DNA from 4 places in the Peribacillus sp. YIM B13482 genome. Region 4 is predicted to be linked to each of the others. Evidence: riboswitches for the same ligand, from Rfam matches in the RefSeq annotation. Region 4 holds a riboswitch; each other region holds the start of a gene.
What was found. Region 4 has a riboswitch for thiamine pyrophosphate ahead of thiT (energy-coupled thiamine transporter ThiT). Riboswitches for the same ligand answer to the same signal wherever they lie in the genome.

Region 1 (4,694 bases), on a different contig from region 4:
GAACGAGAGGTTTTCTTTCTCGTACTTTCACGAATAAATCGGCTGCAGCAACATTCATATTAAGTCACTCCGTTCTTTTTTTGAAAATGAATGAAAATGATGGACAGGTCCATGCCCCCTACCGATTGAAAAGCTATTACGTATCGCTTCGGAAATATAGGTCTTGGCCAGTTCAATCGACTCTTTCAATGGCAGTCCATTTGCCAGGTTGGATGTAATGGCGGATGATAGGGTACAGCCTGTACCATGTGTGTTTTGTGTATGAATGCGTTCTCCCTTGATCCATTGGAAGTCAGTTCCATCATAAAAAAGATCGTTTGGATTTCCTGCTGCATGGCCCCCTTTAAGTAAAACGGCTTTAGAACCTAGTTCATGTATGGATATGCATGCCCTGTAAAAATCTTGTTTCGTTCGAATCGACAAGCCAGTAAGGACTTCCGCTTCTGGTACATTCGGGGTTACAAGTGTTGCAAGCGGAAGCAATTCCATTTTTAAGGCAGTGACAGCTTTTTCGTCTAGCAAATGGTGGCCGCTTTTTGAAATCATGACTGGGTCAAGGATAACGATGGAAGGTAAGTAGGTTTTAATGGACGCAGCGACTGTTTTCACTATTTCTTTTGATCCAAGCATTCCTATTTTTACTGCATCGACATGAATATCCTCAAAGATGGCAGCAATTTGATCCGAGATGATAGCTGTTTCGATGGCCTGAACTGAACGCACTTCCATTGTGTTTTGTGCAGTAACAGCTGTAATGGCAGACATTCCAAAGACACCATGTGCAGAAAATGTTTTTAAATCTGCTTGTATTCCAGCACCGCCCCCTGAATCAGAGCCTGCGATGGTTAATGCTGTTTTCATAAAAAATCCCCTTCATATAATTATTTTTTAGAAGTATTTTAAGTAATATGAAAGCTAAAAGCGCACCTGCGAATGAACTAAGCATAAAAGCTGGTAAAAAACCAAAAAGAGCAGCTTTTTCCCCCAATAGGAGGAGTGCAAGTGGATAACAGGATAGGGATCCGAGAATGCCGGTCCCAATCACTTCCCCTAGACAGGCGAATTTCAAGCTTTGTGTTTTTCGATAAAGGACGGCAGCCAATAGTGCACCTATCATGCTGCCAGGAAAGGCGAAAATTGAACCGGTACCAGACATGTTTCTAATGATGGAAACTAATAAAGCTTGTGTTACCGAATAGGCAGGCCCCAATAAAACGGCTGTCAGGACATTTGCCAGATGCTGTATAGGGAAGATTTTAGCAAATCCGACAGGGATGAAAATAATTGAACTGGTCAGAGTCGTTATACCCGTGATCATGGCAGTCAACGTCATTTTCTTGATTGGATTCATCATCATGGCCAATACCTACAGTGGCCAATCTTGTTCATTTTGAACCATATCCCAGAATAAATATTCATATCGGGAAGTCACCAAAAAGTGCTTTTCTAATCTCAGAAGTTCCTTTTCAGGCATGCCTCTTGTTAATTCTTCCAATAAAGCAATCAGCCACTTGTGTGCCTCACCGAATTCAGGAGATGAATAGGACCTTATCCAATCTGCGTAGCGGTTGTTTTCCAATGCTTCACCATTTTGTTTTTTTAATATCAAACCAATTTCATAATAATCCCAAGCACATGGTAGGAGACAAGCGATGAGGTCTGCCAAAGTCCCATGCTGAGCTGCATTTAGCATGTAACCCGTATAGGCTAAAGTGGTAGGCGTAGGTTCTGTTTCTTCCAATTCCTTGGTACTGATTCCGAATTCCGAAGCATATTGCCGATGGATATCCATTTCCACTTGAAGAGTTTCGTTTAAAATACTGGAAAATCTTGCCATGGTTTCGATATTATGAGCTTTGATGACACCTAGAGCAAAAAGCTTGGAATATTCCATGAGATAGATATAGTCCTGCTTCAAATAATAAGAAAATTTTTTTTCAGGTAGCGTGCCGTTTCCAATTGCCTGGACAAAGGGATGTGAATGGTTCCTTTTCCAAATTTCTTTTGCCCGTCCATGAAGTCTTTCACTGAAGGTTTCTAATTTAGTATTCTCCATTGTTCATCCTCCTTTAGAATAGATCCCCTATTTACATCCATAAAAAAAACCGCTCCTGAATACGGAACGGGGTAGATGGATAAAGTCTGCAAATGGACGATATCATCCACTTCCCTCCGCCGGTATGAGCCGGTTCAGGTTCAAAGGGTCCGGAACTAATTCCATCTCAGTCTAAAAAAAGACTCCCCTAGTGGTGTGAATTGTATGTAATTACTGACATCATATCAGAAAGACAAGAAAATGCAACCCACATTTGAAAGGGGAAACCCATTTATGGCAAGTGGAAAAGGAAGAACCAGGTAATTGACTTTTGATGTTTATTGGGATAAAATCATTTCTACATCATTTATATATTGAATTCTTATCCAGAGAGGTGGAGGGACTTGGCCCAAAGAAACCTCGGCAGCAGACCCATTTTGGGAACTGTGCTAAATCCAACAAGCATTTGCTTGGAAGATAAGAAGAGCCGTACGGACACTGTAAGCCTCTTCTTGAATTAGAAGAGGCTTTTATTTTTGCGGAATAACGTTTAGTGGCATACTAGAAAAGGTATATATAATTTGGTGAAATCAAACCGGTTAATACAGTTTAGCTCAACTAGAAGCGGGCTCTATGATGACTAGGAAAGGAGCCATTTACATGGCAGAATTATTTAAGAGGATTGAACAGAGGAAGGCAATGCTTATTGAAGAGTTATTGGCCAATGGAGTATACAAAACCTCTGATGAAAGGCACCTTTATGATGCCCCGTTAAAAGTACTTGAAAATGAATATAAGATTGTAATAAATAGACCTAATAACCAGTCTCCTTCGGAATGGATGACATAGTAATCGATAGGCTATAATCTTGGGATAAGGGATATGATGTAAGCATTCGCAGTCTATACTTGTGGATGCTTTTTTTATTTATGTTTATATAGGGGATGACACAATATATACATATTTAGAAAATGAAATAGGCTTTTTGTCACATTTAAACTGTAAAATTACACATTTGATTTCAAATGAATAGTTGATTTTAACTATAATTTTCATTATGATGAAGGTGTAAAAAAATTGAATAAATGGGAGGTGGCTTGATGCTTTGCCAGAAGGTAACTGTTGAAAAAGTAGAAGAGAAGAGACAAGAAATGATCAAATTGGCGGCAATTTATGGTTTAACAAGTCTTCTAACTGTTCAAGCAAGCCAAGAATTGGATACGCTGTTGAATGCTTTAACAAATAAAAGAGATTCTGAATATTTTTCCCTTAAGAAAGGATATAGGTATTTCTAAATTCTCCATTTCGGCCTCGCTTAATCCGAAAAAGGCTACTGCTCAAGGCAATAGCTTTAAATGAATATTTTAATTATCGACACGTTTCCCAAGTATAATCAAATCTCTTTCAATGCCATCGAGCTCTGCAACTCGAGGCAAATTTGCCCATTTTTCAAACCCGAATTTTGAAAAAAGCTTCAGGCTAGGTATATTGTGGGCAAAAATGAAACCTAATAAAGTTTTCACCCCTAATTTAGGGCTCACTTCAATTGCCTTTTGAATCGAAATTTGTCCGATTCCTTTTCCCCGGAAATAATCATCGATATAAATGCTGATTTCGGCCGTAGAATCATAAGCTGGCCGGCCATAGAAAGATTGAAAGCTCATCCATCCGGCAGTTTGCCCTTCTATAGTAATGATATATAGCGGTCGACTTTCTGAATGATGTTCCTCAAACCATTTAACCCTCGATTGTACGGATACAGGTTCCGTATCTGCCGTGACCATTCTTGAAGCAATTGTCGAATTATATATTTCAACGATTCTGGGTAAATCCGAAAGTGCTGCCTCCCTAAACTCTATGTGCTCTGCCATCATTTAAACTCCTATCTATCATTTATATTCAATCTCCAGAATAAAGGGTATCATCCCGCTTACATAAAGGCCGGTGAATGAAGCCCAATCCATTGAAAGTTTTATATTATCATACACTCTTTACTATTTATCTGACAATTCATTTTTGTATGTTAAAACTACAGATTTTTGGGTATTTAAAATGATGAAATACTTCATAGTAAATAGACAAAAGGAGAAACCAATGAAAAAAGTAGCAGGTTTGTTAATTATTGTACTAGTTATTTGTTTTGCTGCATATAAATTTCAGGCCTCGGAGTCGAAAGATGTGCAAAGGGTAATGGCTTTTGGAGATTCGTTAACCTTTGGAAAAGGGGATAAGGACGGGGAGGGATATGTAGAAGGTCTGGAGGATGAATTGAATAATCCGGAATCGGAACAAAAAGTGAGTTTTTGGAATTACGGTATAAAAGGTCAGGAAACGGATGGGGTCATGAATCAGCTTGATGATTACCGCATTAAATCGAAACTTGATAAAGCCGATACTTTCATCGTTTATATTGGAACCAATGACTTGATCAATAGTAACGGCGGTGACTTGAAGAAAATAAGTGATCGAAAAATCGATGAGGGTAAACGGGAGTATATCAACCATCTTGATAAGATTACTTCGACACTGATAAAGGCAAACGATAAAGCGGATATACTTGTAGTGGGACTGTATAATCCGATTAAAGATAATCAAAAACTTGAAAAGCACATCCAAGATTATAACCAATCAATAATGGGAATAGCGAAAAAGGATAAAA
Region 2 (4,694 bases), on a different contig from region 4:
ATTTCCGACCAGCCGGATTTTGTTTTCGAATAAACGGTTACGGCTTTCCCTTTCTCCAACGATCCTACTTTTTTATAGCTGGTGCCGGGACCACTTCTAACAGATAAAGGGGAATTCTTCGTGTTTACCGTTGCGTTTTCTGTAGTGGCTGCGGAGACAAAGTCGATTTTTATCAGTAAAAAAGAGATGCATGTAAAAGTTAATGCGACAGCAAGGAAAATCTTAGTGAAATTCTTGGATAGCATTCAATTACCACCTTTGTATAATTTTTACATTACCTATTATATAAGTTGGTGGATCAAATAGAAAGTTAATTTTATAATTCAAAAGCTAAAGAGGAGAAAGAAATGAAAATTGGTTTAGTACGGCATTTTAAGGTGGCACATGAATTCCCTACTGGGAAATCTGTGACGGCGGATGATATGAAGCAATGGTTTGTGGACTATGATGCAGCGGATATTATTTATGGAACGACTTTACTTGGCGTGGAGGAATGGCAGGAATGTTATTGCAGTGATATGTCGAGAGCTGTCAAGACAGCGGAACATATTTATCCAGGTACGGTTCATCGGATGGAGGAGCTGCGGGAAATACCTTCTCCCCCTCTCAAAGGGAAGGTGAAGCTGCCGTTCATCCTTTGGGCCATCTGGATTCGCTGCTGCTCGCAGTTCAACAAGGAGACAAGGGCGGAAATTAAGATCGCCGAACGAAGGATCAATAAAGTATTGGATGAAGTTTTTGCAAAGGGGGAAAGGGATGTTCTGATCGTGAGTCATGCCGCCCTAATGGTTTATATGAGGAAAGAGCTGATCCGACGGGGGTTCACCGGTCCAAAATTCAAGATTGCCGGTAATGGAAAGCTGTATGTATTCGAAAGATGATAAGTCAAAAATATAGGGTTTCCCACGATAGAAGGTAAGTCTGGTATATTGAACATTTTGCTTAAGAAAGATGCAGGCCTTTTCCGATTAGTTATTCTTTTTCCGTTGGTTGTGGTTTATTATTGTAATAGTGTAATTTTTACGAATTCAATAATAGGGAAAGAGGTTGGACAATTTGGTGAAGGCAGTTTTTTTTGATTTAGATGATACATTACTATGGGATCAGAAAAGTGTAAAAGAGGCTTTTGTGGCCACATGTGAAGTGGCTAAGGAGAAATATGATTTAAATGTCGACGAGTTTGAAGAAGCGGTTCGGAAGGAAGCGCGTGAGCTTTATTCTTCTTACGATACCTATGAATTTACACAAATGATCGGAATCAACCCATTTGAAGGACTGTGGGGAAATTTTCAGGATGATCATGATGAATTCCGGAAGATGGCCGTGATTGCACCAAATTATCGGAAAGAAGCATGGACGAGAGGCTTGAAGGCATTAGGGATCGATGACCCGGCATTTGGGCTCGAACTGGCAGAACGTTTCCCTGCAGAGAGACGTAAAAAGCCATTTATTTATGAAGAATCATTCCGTGTGTTAGATGAATTAAAAGGGAAGTACAAAATGCTATTGTTGACAAACGGTTCTCCTGAACTCCAAAATACTAAACTTGAAATTACACCTGAACTAGTTCCTTATTTCGATCAAATCGTCATTTCTGGAGCTTTTGGACGAGGTAAACCGGATGCCTCCATTTTTGAGCATGCTTTGGAGATCATGGAACTTGATAAGGATGAAGTATTGATGGTCGGCGATAATTTAATGACGGATATCCTTGGAGCATCACGGGTAGGTATAAAGTCGGTTTGGATAAATCGCCATGATAAGGAACGGAATGAAGTGCTTCCAACCTATGAAATCAAGCATTTAGAGGAGCTTTTCCCAATCCTTGAGAGCCTGGAAAATTAATTGGTGATCCTTCTCCAAGTAACGAATTTGGAGAGAGTGACCTAAAGTATTAGGACTTTCAAATTATATACAGAATGAAAAGGGTGATATATAGTTACCCTGTAATCAATTAAATTATTCAGACTAGGGGTGTCCAATAACAGTTGGGCTGAGAGAGAAGCGCTTATGCTTCTTAACCCTCAGGACCTGATCTGGTTCATACCAGCGTGGGGAAGTTAGAATCTACTAAACAATGACATTTCATTTGGTCATTTCTGTAGTCATACTAACGTTAGCCGGGTCTTAAATATGAGATCCGGTTTTTTCGTGCGAAATGGATTGGATTTTGTCCTTTTTAAATGAACTTAAAAAGGAGAAATGAAATCATGATGAGTAATTCAGTAAATGACATGAACGTTTCAATTATGTCCAGTTTTGCCGGGAGTAAAAAAGTGTATGTTGAGGGATCGAGACCTGATATTAAAGTACCTATGCGTGAAATTAAACTAAGTCCCACTACAGGTGCATTCGGCGAAGAGGAGAATCCGCCTTTGCGGGTTTATGACACAAGCGGTTCATATACGGATTCAGAATATCCCATTGATATTCATAAAGGCCTTGCCCCGATTAGACGCAATTGGGTCTTGGAACGTGAAGACGTTGAAGAGTATGAAGGACGTGAAATAAAACCCGAAGATAATGGGTATAAAAAAGTGGAGTCACAATCCAAAGCTGAAATTTTTCCGGGATTGAAAAGAAAGCCATTGCGTGCAATGAAAGGGAAAAACGTAACCCAGCTTCATTATGCCCGTAAAGGTATCATCACCCCAGAAATGGAGTTCATTTCAATCAGGGAAAATGTTGCCCCTGAGTTTGTAAGAGAAGAGGTAGCTAGCGGTAGGGCGATCATTCCGGCAAATATTAACCATCCTGAAAGTGAGCCAATGATCATCGGACGTAATTTTCATGTGAAAATAAATGCGAATATAGGAAACTCAGCTGTTAGTTCATCGATCGAAGATGAAGTGGAGAAAATGACTTGGGCTACACGTTGGGGAGCCGACAACATAATGGATTTATCCACCGGAAAGAATATTCACACGACCCGGGAATGGATTATCAGGAATTCACCAGTGCCAGTTGGGACGGTTCCAATATATCAAGCATTGGAAAAAGTGAATGGAGTCGCGGAAGATTTAAATTGGGAAGTTTTTCGGGATACATTAATCGAGCAGGCCGAGCAAGGTGTCGATTACTTCACCATACACGCTGGTGTGCTTTTGCGGTACATCCCTTTAACAGCAAAGCGAGTTACGGGAATTGTTTCACGAGGGGGGTCCATCATGGCACAATGGTGCTTGGCCCACCACCAAGAAAGCTTCCTCTATACTCACTTTGAAGAGATTTGTGAAATCATGAAGGCATATGATGTTTCTTTCTCATTAGGTGACGGCCTCCGTCCTGGATCCATTGCAGATGCAAACGATGAGGCGCAATTTGCTGAATTGGAAACACTGGGGGAACTGACGAAGATTGCTTGGAAGCACGATGTTCAAGTCATGGTGGAAGGACCCGGTCACGTACCGATGCATTTGATTAAAGAAAATATGGATAAGCAGCTGGAAGTCTGTCAAGAAGCTCCATTCTATACCTTAGGACCTTTAACAACGGATATAGCTCCTGGATACGATCATATTACTTCTGCGATTGGTGCTGCAATGATTGGATGGTTTGGAACTGCCATGTTATGTTATGTGACACCGAAAGAGCATTTGGGACTTCCGAATAAAGAGGATGTTCGAGTAGGGGTCATTACTTATAAAATTGCAGCCCACGCAGCTGACCTTGCAAAGGGCCATAAGGATGCACAAAAACGGGATGATGCCCTTTCGAAGGCTAGATTCGAATTTCGTTGGAGAGATCAGTTCAATCTTTCTCTCGACCCTGAAAGGGCGGTTGAATATCACGACGAAACTCTTCCGGCTGAAGGTGCCAAAACAGCCCATTTCTGTTCAATGTGCGGACCTAAATTCTGCAGTATGAGAATCTCCCAGGACATCCGTGATTTGGCAAAAGAAAAGGGCCTGGGTTTTGAGTCGGTAATCGATGAAGGGCTTAAAGAAAAAGCGAATGAATTTAGGAAAACGGACGGAGAAATCTATCAATGATTCGGACGAAAGGGAGAATTCGATGAATCGGGTAATCCAGATAAAAGTTGAAATGAAACAGTTGGAAACTCAATTGGAACAGCTAAAAAGAGAGCTGAACATTTTTCGGGAGAATTGTAATCATGAATTTGTAAAAAATGATTATAGTCAACAATGTACAAAGTGCTACTTAATCGAAAGTCTGCAATGGTAGTGATTCCTTAATCGTCCTTTCGTTATCGGAATTAATCCCTTAATCATGTGGGGCATTCAATCATAAAGTCAACATGATTAAGGGGATATTTCATTACAAACTTGTTTTATTAATATGAAGAGGGGGAGGGACCAGCCATCCTTTTTCCTTATTTAATCTTAGGAAATGAGCACCCAATGCTGCTTTTTTTGCATTGAATTGTGCGAACATCACTGCGATATCTTCGCGGATGCATTGACCCATGATCTGGCTGCAAGCAACTAATCCTGCATTAATATCGATTGATACTGAAGCAGAGATTTCAGGATCTTGAAGACGTGCCCCAACGGGAATATCCTCTAAATTAGCTTTAGGCCTTTCAGGTGGTGATGGAGGCAGTCCTACGTTATTTTCTTTTAATAATAATTCAATTTGGTCATTTTCCTGTTTCCCTTGATTTATTACTTCTACAAGTAATTTATGCAGGTCCTTGTCACCAGTGTGATTGAGCATTGTTTGATGACATGCAA
Region 3 (4,694 bases), on a different contig from region 4:
TCCTTGACACGAGCCTTGGATATTATATCAATCCGCTAGTCAGTGTACTATTGGGAGTGATAGTTTTAAAAGAAAAATTGAGCGGGGCACAGATCATGTCGTTCCTGCTTGCAGGAATCGGGGTCTTGATCCTAGGCATTCATTTCGGTACGATCCCGTGGGTCTCTCTTGTTTTGGCCATGACCTTTGGATTATACGGCCTGGCAAAAAAAATGATCAAAGCCGAATCGGCGATCGGGCTGACGCTCGAAACGATGATGGTAACGCCTCTTGCCCTGGGTTACCTGATATACTTGATGAACCAATCAGAAATGCAATTCTTTACAGCAGGAAGCACAAGCTTGCTGTTGGTGGGCGGTGGGATTGTTACGGCCTTGCCTCTTTTATATTTTGCAAAGGGGGCGGAGAAGATCCCGTTATCGATGCTTGGGATTTTTCAGTATATCGCTCCGACCTTATCCTTACTGATCGGGGTATTCGTCTATCACGAAAGTTTTACAAAAGCGCATCTTTTAGCCTTTTTGTTCATATGGTCAGCCTTGGCTGTTTATACACTATCCATTACGAAATGGGGTCAGGCAAGTGCACGCAGGTTTAAAGGCAAAGGGAACATCGGTGCGTGAATAAGAAAAAATGCTTGGTGGTTCCATCCCCAAGCATTTTTTTTGCCTATATTTAAAGAAACCGGTTTTACGGCAGGAGAATTGCTTGAGTCATGAAAGATAAATCCTCGGACCTATTTCAGAAACAATCAAATCAGATAGGCTGACAAGACCGTGAACGGGCTTTGCACGGGAGATAGTTGGTTGGAATTGTCTATAGTAGGAACTATCCAGGCTAATGATATGCTTTGTCAGGAATGCTGAGATGGCGGCATTCGGCTTTCTATTGCTATTTAGTTCATCGATGATACCCTGTGCATTGGTAATCCCGATCCCGTGGCCATAAAAGAGGTCTTCTCCTAATAATATTGCATTCTCACCTTGCCATTCAGGTGTTTCCTCATCGTGATCAGGGTTTTTGAAGTAAAGGCAATCCCCTGGTAAATAATCCGTTCCTTGATGAACATGAAGAGCCATATTCTTCGGAGGGCGCCAGTCATATAGAAATAGGCTTGAAAAAAGATAGTCGAAATTCCTAGGGCCGATTAAATCCAAAATGGCCTTTAAAAAAGTGACGACTATCGCTGTACCGCATTCGAAAGCGTAAAGCGTTCCATTCAAGAAAATGTCCAGGAGTGCAACATGAGGGGCAATCCCTGGCTGAAGGGTAAAAGTGCCATCCTTTGAAAGGCGCCAATATTGTTTATTGGATGCCGATTCCTCAAGTGTGGAAAATTCTGCATCACTTTTATCCAACGCAAAAGCTGCCTCGATGACTCGGTGCCTCAGTTGTATATCGAAATTAAGGTATCCAAAGCTCCGATATTCAAAAATGTTAGAATCTTCCGCTAGCAATTGGAGAATTTCAAGCGATTTAGCAGATGCTATACCTGGTTGGATGTGACTGACATCTAATAATTTGTGATTAATCTTTATCATGATCATATCCACCTTTTGCTTTTGAAATTAAGGGCTTATAAAACCAGTACACAAAAAATGTCCACAGGTTATGCTCATTATATGAATACCTGCAAGGAAATGACTCTTTGAACGTGTCAGGCACGTAAACGAGAATGATTGGAATGGCATGATGTTTTGCTAGATATCCTTTAACGCAAGGGAAACCTTTCCAATTAATGAGAAGAAGCAAATTAGTATTCCTTTTTCCCCATGAATTGATATAATGGGAGAGAAAAGTTCATATGTGCGAGAAATGTAGGGGGGCCAGTACTGCTGGCTGAGATTGCGTCCTTTAGATGCTGACTCTTTGAACCTGATCTGGATGATGCCAGCGGAGGGAACATATTATTACTGACTTTCTGTTTTGTATGTTAAGCGTCCGAATTCATCTTCGGGCGTTTTTTGTTTTTTTACCGGTATTGGAATGGACCCTGGCGCCTCATTATGGTTTCGGCATATGGATCTTATATGATGTGTAGGAGGATAATAGTTTGAATAAATTCTTACCACTGTTAACTTCGTTGTTCCTTTTGGCTGGATGTGGGGCAGGCGGAACTAATGAAAAAGAAGAATCATCTAAAAAAGAAGGCAATAAAGAATTAAAAAAGGTATCGGTCGTGCTTGATTGGACACCGAATACAAACCATACAGGATTGTATGTAGCCAAGGAAAAAGGGTATTTCAAAGAACAAGGTCTGGATGTGGAAATTATCATGCCAGGCGAAGCTGGAGCTGATAAACTTGTGGCTTCAGGGAAATCTGAATTTGGCGTGAGCTACCAGGAGGGCATTACGCAGGCCCGCGTGCAAGGCGTTCCGATTGTTTCGCTAGCTGCTGTCATCCAGCATAATACCTCTGGATTCGCTTCACCTGCGGCAAAAAACATTAAAACTCCCAAGGATTTTGAAGGGAAAACGTATGGTGGCTGGGGGTCTCCAGTTGAAAAGGCCATTATTGATTCACTTATGAAAAAAGAAAATGCCGATGTAAATAAAGTGGATATAGTGAATACAGGGGACACAGATTTTTTCACTTCGGTTAAAAGGGATATAGATTTCGCCTGGATTTATTATGGGTGGACAGGTATCGAGGCTGAGTTGCGGAATGAAAAGCTTAATATGGTTTACTTAACCGAATACTCTGATAAGCTTGATTACTATACGCCTGTTTTGACAACAAATGAAAAGATGATTAAAGAGGATCCTGAGACTGTTAAAGCATTCGTTCATGCAGCTTCGAAAGGGTACCAGTTTGCAATTAAGAATCCTGATGATGCAGCGGACATATTAATTAAGTCTGCACCTGATCTAGATCCAAAACTAGTGAAGAAAAGCCAGGAGTGGCTTGCAGATAAGTATCAGGATGATGCTCCGCGTTGGGGTGAACAAAAGCTTGAAATCTGGAAGAATTATAGTGATTGGATGAAGGAAAATAAGCTTCTTGAAGGTGATTTCAATCCTGAAAAGGCATTTACCAATGAATTTTTACCAAAATAGGAGGAAATACAATGGCCAATTCATTAATTAGTATACAAATCATTCCTAAAGGGGAAAATGTCATCCCCATGGTCGATGAAGCAATCAAGATCATTGATGAATCAGGTGTCAAGTATGAGGTTCACCCGCTAGAAACAACAATGGAGGGTGAGCTATCCGAGCTTTTTGCCGTGATAGAAAAAATGAATGTAAGAATGATTGAATTAGGCTCGCCGAATGTCATTTCCCAAGTGAAGATACTATATCAGCCAAGCGGGATTACGATGGATACGTTAACGGAGAAATATCGGGCATGATCAAAAGGGGAATTTGGAAGAAGGGGGCTCCCTTCTTTCTTTTATTATGTTTGCTGATAGTATGGGAATCAATGACAGTCTTATTAAAGGTTGAAAAATGGCTGCTTCCCGCTCCATCAGCCATTTTCATTGAAGGAATTGAGTCGTCCCGTAATCTTTTTGGACACCTTATATCAACAACTGAGCTTGCGTTATCGGGTTTTCTTATTGGAAGCTGTATCGGTTTATTGATTGCTGCAATCTTACACCTGTTTCCAGGTGTGAAGGACGCGGTTTATCCTCTGCTCATACTCTCGCAAAATATACCAATCATAGTTTTGGCACCGCTTTTAGTGATCTGGTTTGGCTTTGGCATGCTGCCTAAGTTAATTGTGATTTCACTCGTATGTTTTTTTCCGGTTGCGGTTGCTTCATTGGACGGTTTTCGCCAGACACCTTACGAACTTAAGCATTATTTCAAGATGATGGGAGCGGGGAAAAACCAGTTATTTTGGAAGCTGGAACTTCCCCACTCGATCCCGTTCATTTTCTCAGGCCTAAAAATTTCGGCCACCTATAGTATAATGGGTGCGGTTATTTCGGAATGGCTTGGGGCTAAATCGGGGATTGGTGTTTATATGACGCTCGCTTCCTCCGCGTTTCGGACAGATCGGGTGTTTGTTGCCATTTTCATCATTATGGGAATGAGCCTTCTCTTTTTTGGAATCATCACATTCCTGGAGAAATATTTAGTTTCATGGAAGAGAAAGGAGGGTGAAAGGGATGATGCTGGAAATTAAAGATGTCTCCTTTTCTTTCGATGGTAAACAGAATATTTTAGAGAATATGAATTTCCATGTAGATGATGGGGAATTTGTCACAATCCTAGGACCATCTGGCAGCGGTAAAAGTACGTTGTTCCACTTGATAGGCGGTATTCTGAAGCCGGATCAGGGCATCATTTCGTTGGATGGTAAAAAGATAAATGGCTTTAAGGGCCATATAAGCTATATGCCGCAGCAGCCATCCCTTTTACCTTGGAGAACGGTGTTGGATAATGTTTTGCTTGGAAGTGAGCTTGCTGGGATAAGAGACAAAGAAATGGCAAAAGCCCTTTTGTTGAAAGCTGGATTAGAAGAGTATGTGAAGGCATATCCGCATGAACTATCTGGGGGCATGAAGCAAAGGGCCGCTTTCATTCGAAGCATCTTAAGTCGACAGGACTTGATGTGCCTGGACGAACCCTTTTCTGCTCTGGATGAACTGACAAGATTGGAAATGCAAAAATGGCTGTTGTCTGTTTGGGAACAAAATCGGAGATCTGTGCTTTTTGTTACCCACAGCATAGATGAAGCGGTTTT
Region 4 (4,694 bases):
AAAATAAACTTGATTCAAATACATATCCAGAATTTCATCTTTTGTATATTTATCTTCAACTTCCTGGGCCAGAAAAAACTCTTCAATCTTCCTCTTCAGTGTTCGATTCGACTCCAGCATCGTAATCTTCACAAGCTGCTGGGTAAGTGTGCTCCCTCCTTCAACAACACTTCCGGCCTTCGCATTTTTAATCAGCGCTCGCAAAATCCCTTGATAATCTATGCCGTGATGTTCATAAAAACGGTGATCCTCAATGGAAACCACCGCTTGTTTCATATGTTCCGGTATTTCATCTATCGAAACACCTTCGGATTTATTTGCCGTGATCGTGCTGGCAAGATTTCCATCCCGATCATAGATTCCTGTTGGTTGCTGAAGAATATTTTGAAGATGGCTTATATCTGCAACCTGTCTGAAATAAAAAAGTGAACCGGCGCCTAAAACCACAATCACCAATATAATAATTAGACCTAATTTCACTAACCCTCTCATTTGTACCCCCATTTTCCAATCTGCGACATGTTTCATTAAAAATATTTTACCCCTTTTATTAAAGAAAACTCGTCGATTGACTAAAAGGCCTAAGCTAAGTCGCCTTTTCTTTAGCACTATACCCGGGTATCGGTTTCCTTGCCGATGATACCCCCTTCACCGAATGAAAAATAAGCCCGCCACTAATTGAAGGACCAGGATTTCATCCTACCATTTTTAATAATGACCGTATCTATCCTTTACCCGTAATTTGCGATCAATATACCGATTAATGGCGTGAAACCCTTAAAAAGTGGGTATAACACTTTAAATACTTATAAAAGGGGAGAGATGGCATGAAAAAAAATTTAAAACATATTGTCGTCGCTTTTGATGGAAATGAAGAAAGTAAACGTGCCGTGGAATATGGAGCAACATTGAAAAAGGCCTTTCCTGAGGCCGAGCTGACCGTAGTTCATGTCCTATTTGATAAGGTTGAGCAGCGTATCATGGGAAACGCCTCGGCGCCGGGGTTTGTACCGGCTGCTGGATTTTATGTGGATCCCGTCCAGACACATCCCGTCGTTGAAGTCGAACAACCAGAAATTCAAATGGTCAATGACACCCCTTCCGCCGTTGAGAGTAGTGTTCAGAACGCAGAAAGTAATACGTTGAGATTGCTAAGTGAATGTCAAGTCAAGGGGAAATTCGAGATATTGGAAGGACATGCGCCAGATAGCGTATGTGAATATGCGGCAAGAACTGCTGCCGACCTCATCGTTGTAGGCAATAGCGCTAAAAGCGGTTTGGAAAAATTCTTTCTTGGCAGTACAAGCAGCTCCATTGCGAAAAACGCACCCTGTTCGGTATTCATTGCAAAATGAGGATTGAGCCGTTTCGCCCTGTAAGACTCAATTTGCTTAATCTCCGAAAAAAGCCGAATTCTTTATAGAATCCGGCTTTTTTTGTTAATAGGCTTTTTTCAGTAATACACTTGAAGCAGCCGAATATAACATCATCACCACAAGGGCCGATAAAATAAAACTGATCAGCATATAAGTCCCATTATAAATGAATGAATAAATCACTACTGGCTGTCCTTTTGGAGCTGCAGAGCCAAAAAACACGATTCCGGATATGAAATGACACAGAAACCTCAGAAAACTGCCCAAAAACATGCCGCCAATCCCATACCACTTCGCTTTGGAACGCTTTTCCTCTTTATAGCTATTTACAAACTTATTCATGAATACACCGGATATCCCGACAACCGTAAAGGCAAGATAATAATCAATGAAGCCTTGAATCGGCGTGCTGATCCATGCTGTACCACTGACGATCTGCAAAAGCCCAAGTAACAATCCGGTTAACATACCACCTTTGATGCCCCACCGATATGCCATCAGAAAAATCGGTACCATGGCTATTGAAATCGAGCCTCCTTGCGGCCAGATTCTTGAAAAAATGAATCCAGAAACCAAATCCAGTAATAAAGCCAGTGAAGCAAAAATGGCAACCTCTGTCATGAATAACGTTTTATTTTTCATCATGTCTCTCCCTTCTCCAAAAATGAAAAGTGTCCATGAGTTCCCTCCCTGCCAGATTTTGCACAAACAAAAAAGCAACACCGGGGCGGTAGTGGATGCCCAGTATTGCTTGTATCCAAAACCACATCCCTACGCAAGTGTTAACTATCAGGTTCATAGGGTCTGAACTCAACCGTTCACTCTCAGCCTTTTGGCTCCCCTTGTGGAAGTATTTAATTTTCGATCCTCGGTTAGAATATACTACTAGTTTCTATAAAAGACAACTTAAAGAAAATGTCATATCATAAAAACTTACCACTCCCATATTTATGGGGGTATCCTTTCTTTTAACCAACTTCAATACACCTGCAATTAACCAGGTTAGATGGCTAAATGCAACAACTTTTCTATAGACTCACTAAGGTTTGTTTTGATATCTTTTAATTTACACCGGGGAGGGATTAGACATGGATAAACATTCGATTTCAGCTGAAAAAGGCGCATACATAAGCATTGCCGCTTACATATTCTTGTCTGCTCTTAAATTGTCATTCGGTTATTTCGGTGATTCTAAAGGGCTTTGGGCAGATGGTTTAAATAATACGACCGACATCATCGCTTCCATAGCCGTATTGATTGGTTTGAAAATTTCGAAGAGACCTCCTGATGATAATCATTCATATGGTCATTTACGGGCGGAAACCATAGCCTCGCTGGTAGCTGCCTTCATCATGATTACCGTGGGCATCCAGGTTGTTTACAGTGCTATAGAATCCTTCTTCCAGCAAGATTCAACAACCGTTCCAAATATGCCGACCGGTTATGTCGCTCTTTTCTCTGCAATCTTCATGTACGGAATCTACCGTTATAACTTAGCGTTAAGTAAAAAGATCAACAGCTCTTCCATCTACGCCGTTGCACAGGATAATCGTTCCGATGCCCTTGTCAGTGTTGGTGCTTTTATAGGAATCATCGGTACTAAGATGGGAATCCCTTGGCTGGATGCGATAGCTGCTGCTGTAGTAGGGATCATCATCTGCAAAACGGCCTGGGATATCTTCCGTGATGCATCCATCTCTTTAACCGATGGTTTCGACGAGCAGCTCCTGCAAAAGATCGGACAAACCATTATACTGACAGAAGGTGTTAAGGACATGAGTGAAATTAAAGCCCGTATGCACGGAAGTGAAATCCTGCTCGAAACTACCGTACATGTTAACCCTCTTTTGACCGTCATCCAAGGTCACGATATTACGGTTAAAATCGAAGAGAATCTTTTGAAGGAATATAACATCCAGCATGTGATCGTTCACATTGAACCATATGCATTTAATAAAAAAGGTAACCGTCATTAACTTTGCGGATACCTTTTTTTATTATTAAATCCTGCAATTCCTTTAATAAAACTGTGTCAAAAAAAGGTATTTATCGATTAATTGCCGAATATTTATCCAATTGACACATGTGTAAAAAACATTAATCTGTTATCATAAAAGCAAAATAATTATTTTAATATTTTGTATTTTATTCAAATAAATTAATTTCTGGGTCGAAAGTAAAATTCATTTTCCTACATTATGGAGGGCAAAATGGTATCTAATCGAGAAATGACCATTCACTTTTTATCTTCTCAAAAAAACAGCATCATTTCCAAATGGAAAGATCAGTTGCTCCATTTATCGGACGGATATATGGGGTATTTTAAAGGGGAAGTGGAAAATATTTTCAATCTGCTAATGGATCAGCTTGGGAAATCGGATACTGACATAGACGATGTACTGAAGGTCGTAGGTGAAAAAATTGCGTGTGATCGAGTTAATAAACAATTGGATATGGAAAATTTCTTTTCCACTGCAACCATCGGCAGATCCACCATCGTTGAGCACGTTTTGAATTCCGAGGCAACGAAAGAAGAAGTATCCGATTTAATTAAGCAAATAAACGTTTACTTCGATAAACTAATTCATTTTGCATTATCCTGTTATACCGAATTGAAAACGATGGAACTTAAAGAACGCTATCAATTCATTAGCCCAAACCATAAAGACCGTTTGACGCTCCTTGGCCAAATGACCTCAAGCTTTGTCCATGAATTCCGAAATCCACTGACTTCCATAATGGGATTCATACAATTGTTACAGGCAGAGCAACCGCAGATAAAATATCTTGATATCATTTCAAAGGAATTGGATCAGCTCAATTACCGGATCACACAATTTCTTAATATTTCCAAAAAAGAAACTTCAGAAGCACAAACTGATCTATTTTCGATTGCTCAGCTAGTGAATGAGGTAATCGAATTTTTATATCCCAGCATTTTGGAAGTAAATGCTTCGATAACATGTAATATTGCCGATGATGCCGTCATTTCCGGTTCTAAAGAAGAGTTTCGCCAAGTTTTACTTAATATTATTTTAAATGCTCTTGATGTGGTCGCCGGAATGCCATCCCCGTCCATTTATATATCAGGCTCTGAATCACCACCCGGCATTCTTACTTTAAACATTTCCAACAATGGGCCAAGAATACCGGACGAAGTCCTGCCGAATATTTTTGAACCATTCATCACCACAAAAAAAAGGGGAACGGGATTGGGACTATTCGTCTGTAAAGAAATCGTTTTAAAACATCAAGGAACCTTATCCTGCCACTCTACCGATTTCCTGACGACCTTTTCCATACAATTGAAAACTAAAT

Region 1: it holds a riboswitch for thiamine pyrophosphate, as region 4 does, so the genes downstream of both, tenA (thiaminase II) here and thiT (energy-coupled thiamine transporter ThiT) in region 4, are expected to answer to the same signal.
Region 2: it holds a riboswitch for thiamine pyrophosphate, as region 4 does, so the genes downstream of both, thiC (phosphomethylpyrimidine synthase ThiC) here and thiT (energy-coupled thiamine transporter ThiT) in region 4, are expected to answer to the same signal.
Region 3: it holds a riboswitch for thiamine pyrophosphate, as region 4 does, so the genes downstream of both, ACFX4L_RS02450 (ABC transporter substrate-binding protein) here and thiT (energy-coupled thiamine transporter ThiT) in region 4, are expected to answer to the same signal.

What each region holds. Positions count from the first base shown of each region.
Region 1 is NZ_JBHZPF010000015.1:55,484-60,177, forward strand. Features, by position in the region: gene thiM (hydroxyethylthiazole kinase) at 1-58, opposite strand, end outside; gene thiD (bifunctional hydroxymethylpyrimidine kinase/phosphomethylpyrimidine kinase) at 55-861, opposite strand; gene thiW (energy coupling factor transporter S component ThiW) at 830-1,351, opposite strand; gene tenA (thiaminase II) at 1,367-2,056, opposite strand; TPP riboswitch at 2,151-2,255, opposite strand; SAM riboswitch class I at 2,415-2,519, shown strand; gene ACFX4L_RS10065 (Fur-regulated basic protein FbpA) at 2,696-2,884, shown strand; gene ACFX4L_RS10070 (aspartyl-phosphate phosphatase Spo0E family protein) at 3,136-3,330, shown strand; gene ACFX4L_RS10075 (GNAT family N-acetyltransferase) at 3,400-3,906, opposite strand; gene ACFX4L_RS10080 (DUF459 domain-containing protein) at 4,130-4,694, shown strand, end outside.
Region 2 is NZ_JBHZPF010000021.1:51,342-56,035, reverse strand. Features, by position in the region: gene ACFX4L_RS12255 (PdaC/SigV domain-containing protein) at 1-245, opposite strand, end outside; gene ACFX4L_RS12250 (histidine phosphatase family protein) at 348-881, shown strand; gene ACFX4L_RS12245 (HAD family hydrolase) at 1,057-1,845, shown strand; TPP riboswitch at 1,961-2,075, shown strand; gene thiC (phosphomethylpyrimidine synthase ThiC) at 2,211-3,992, shown strand; gene ACFX4L_RS12235 (DUF3231 family protein) at 4,279-4,694, opposite strand, start outside.
Region 3 is NZ_JBHZPF010000002.1:184,201-188,894, reverse strand. Features, by position in the region: gene rarD (EamA family transporter RarD) at 1-623, shown strand, start outside; gene ACFX4L_RS02455 (protein-glutamine gamma-glutamyltransferase) at 714-1,541, opposite strand; TPP riboswitch at 1,810-1,919, shown strand; gene ACFX4L_RS02450 (ABC transporter substrate-binding protein) at 2,054-3,058, shown strand; gene ACFX4L_RS02445 (thiamine-binding protein) at 3,070-3,354, shown strand; gene ACFX4L_RS02440 (ABC transporter permease) at 3,351-4,133, shown strand; gene ACFX4L_RS02435 (ABC transporter ATP-binding protein) at 4,117-4,694, shown strand, end outside.
Region 4 is NZ_JBHZPF010000024.1:29,337-34,030, reverse strand. Features, by position in the region: gene ACFX4L_RS13315 (transglycosylase domain-containing protein) at 1-528, opposite strand, end outside; gene ACFX4L_RS13310 (universal stress protein) at 828-1,355, shown strand; gene thiT (energy-coupled thiamine transporter ThiT) at 1,440-2,021, opposite strand; TPP riboswitch at 2,128-2,229, opposite strand; gene ACFX4L_RS13300 (cation diffusion facilitator family transporter) at 2,465-3,352, shown strand; gene ACFX4L_RS13295 (histidine kinase N-terminal domain-containing protein) at 3,587-4,694, shown strand, end outside.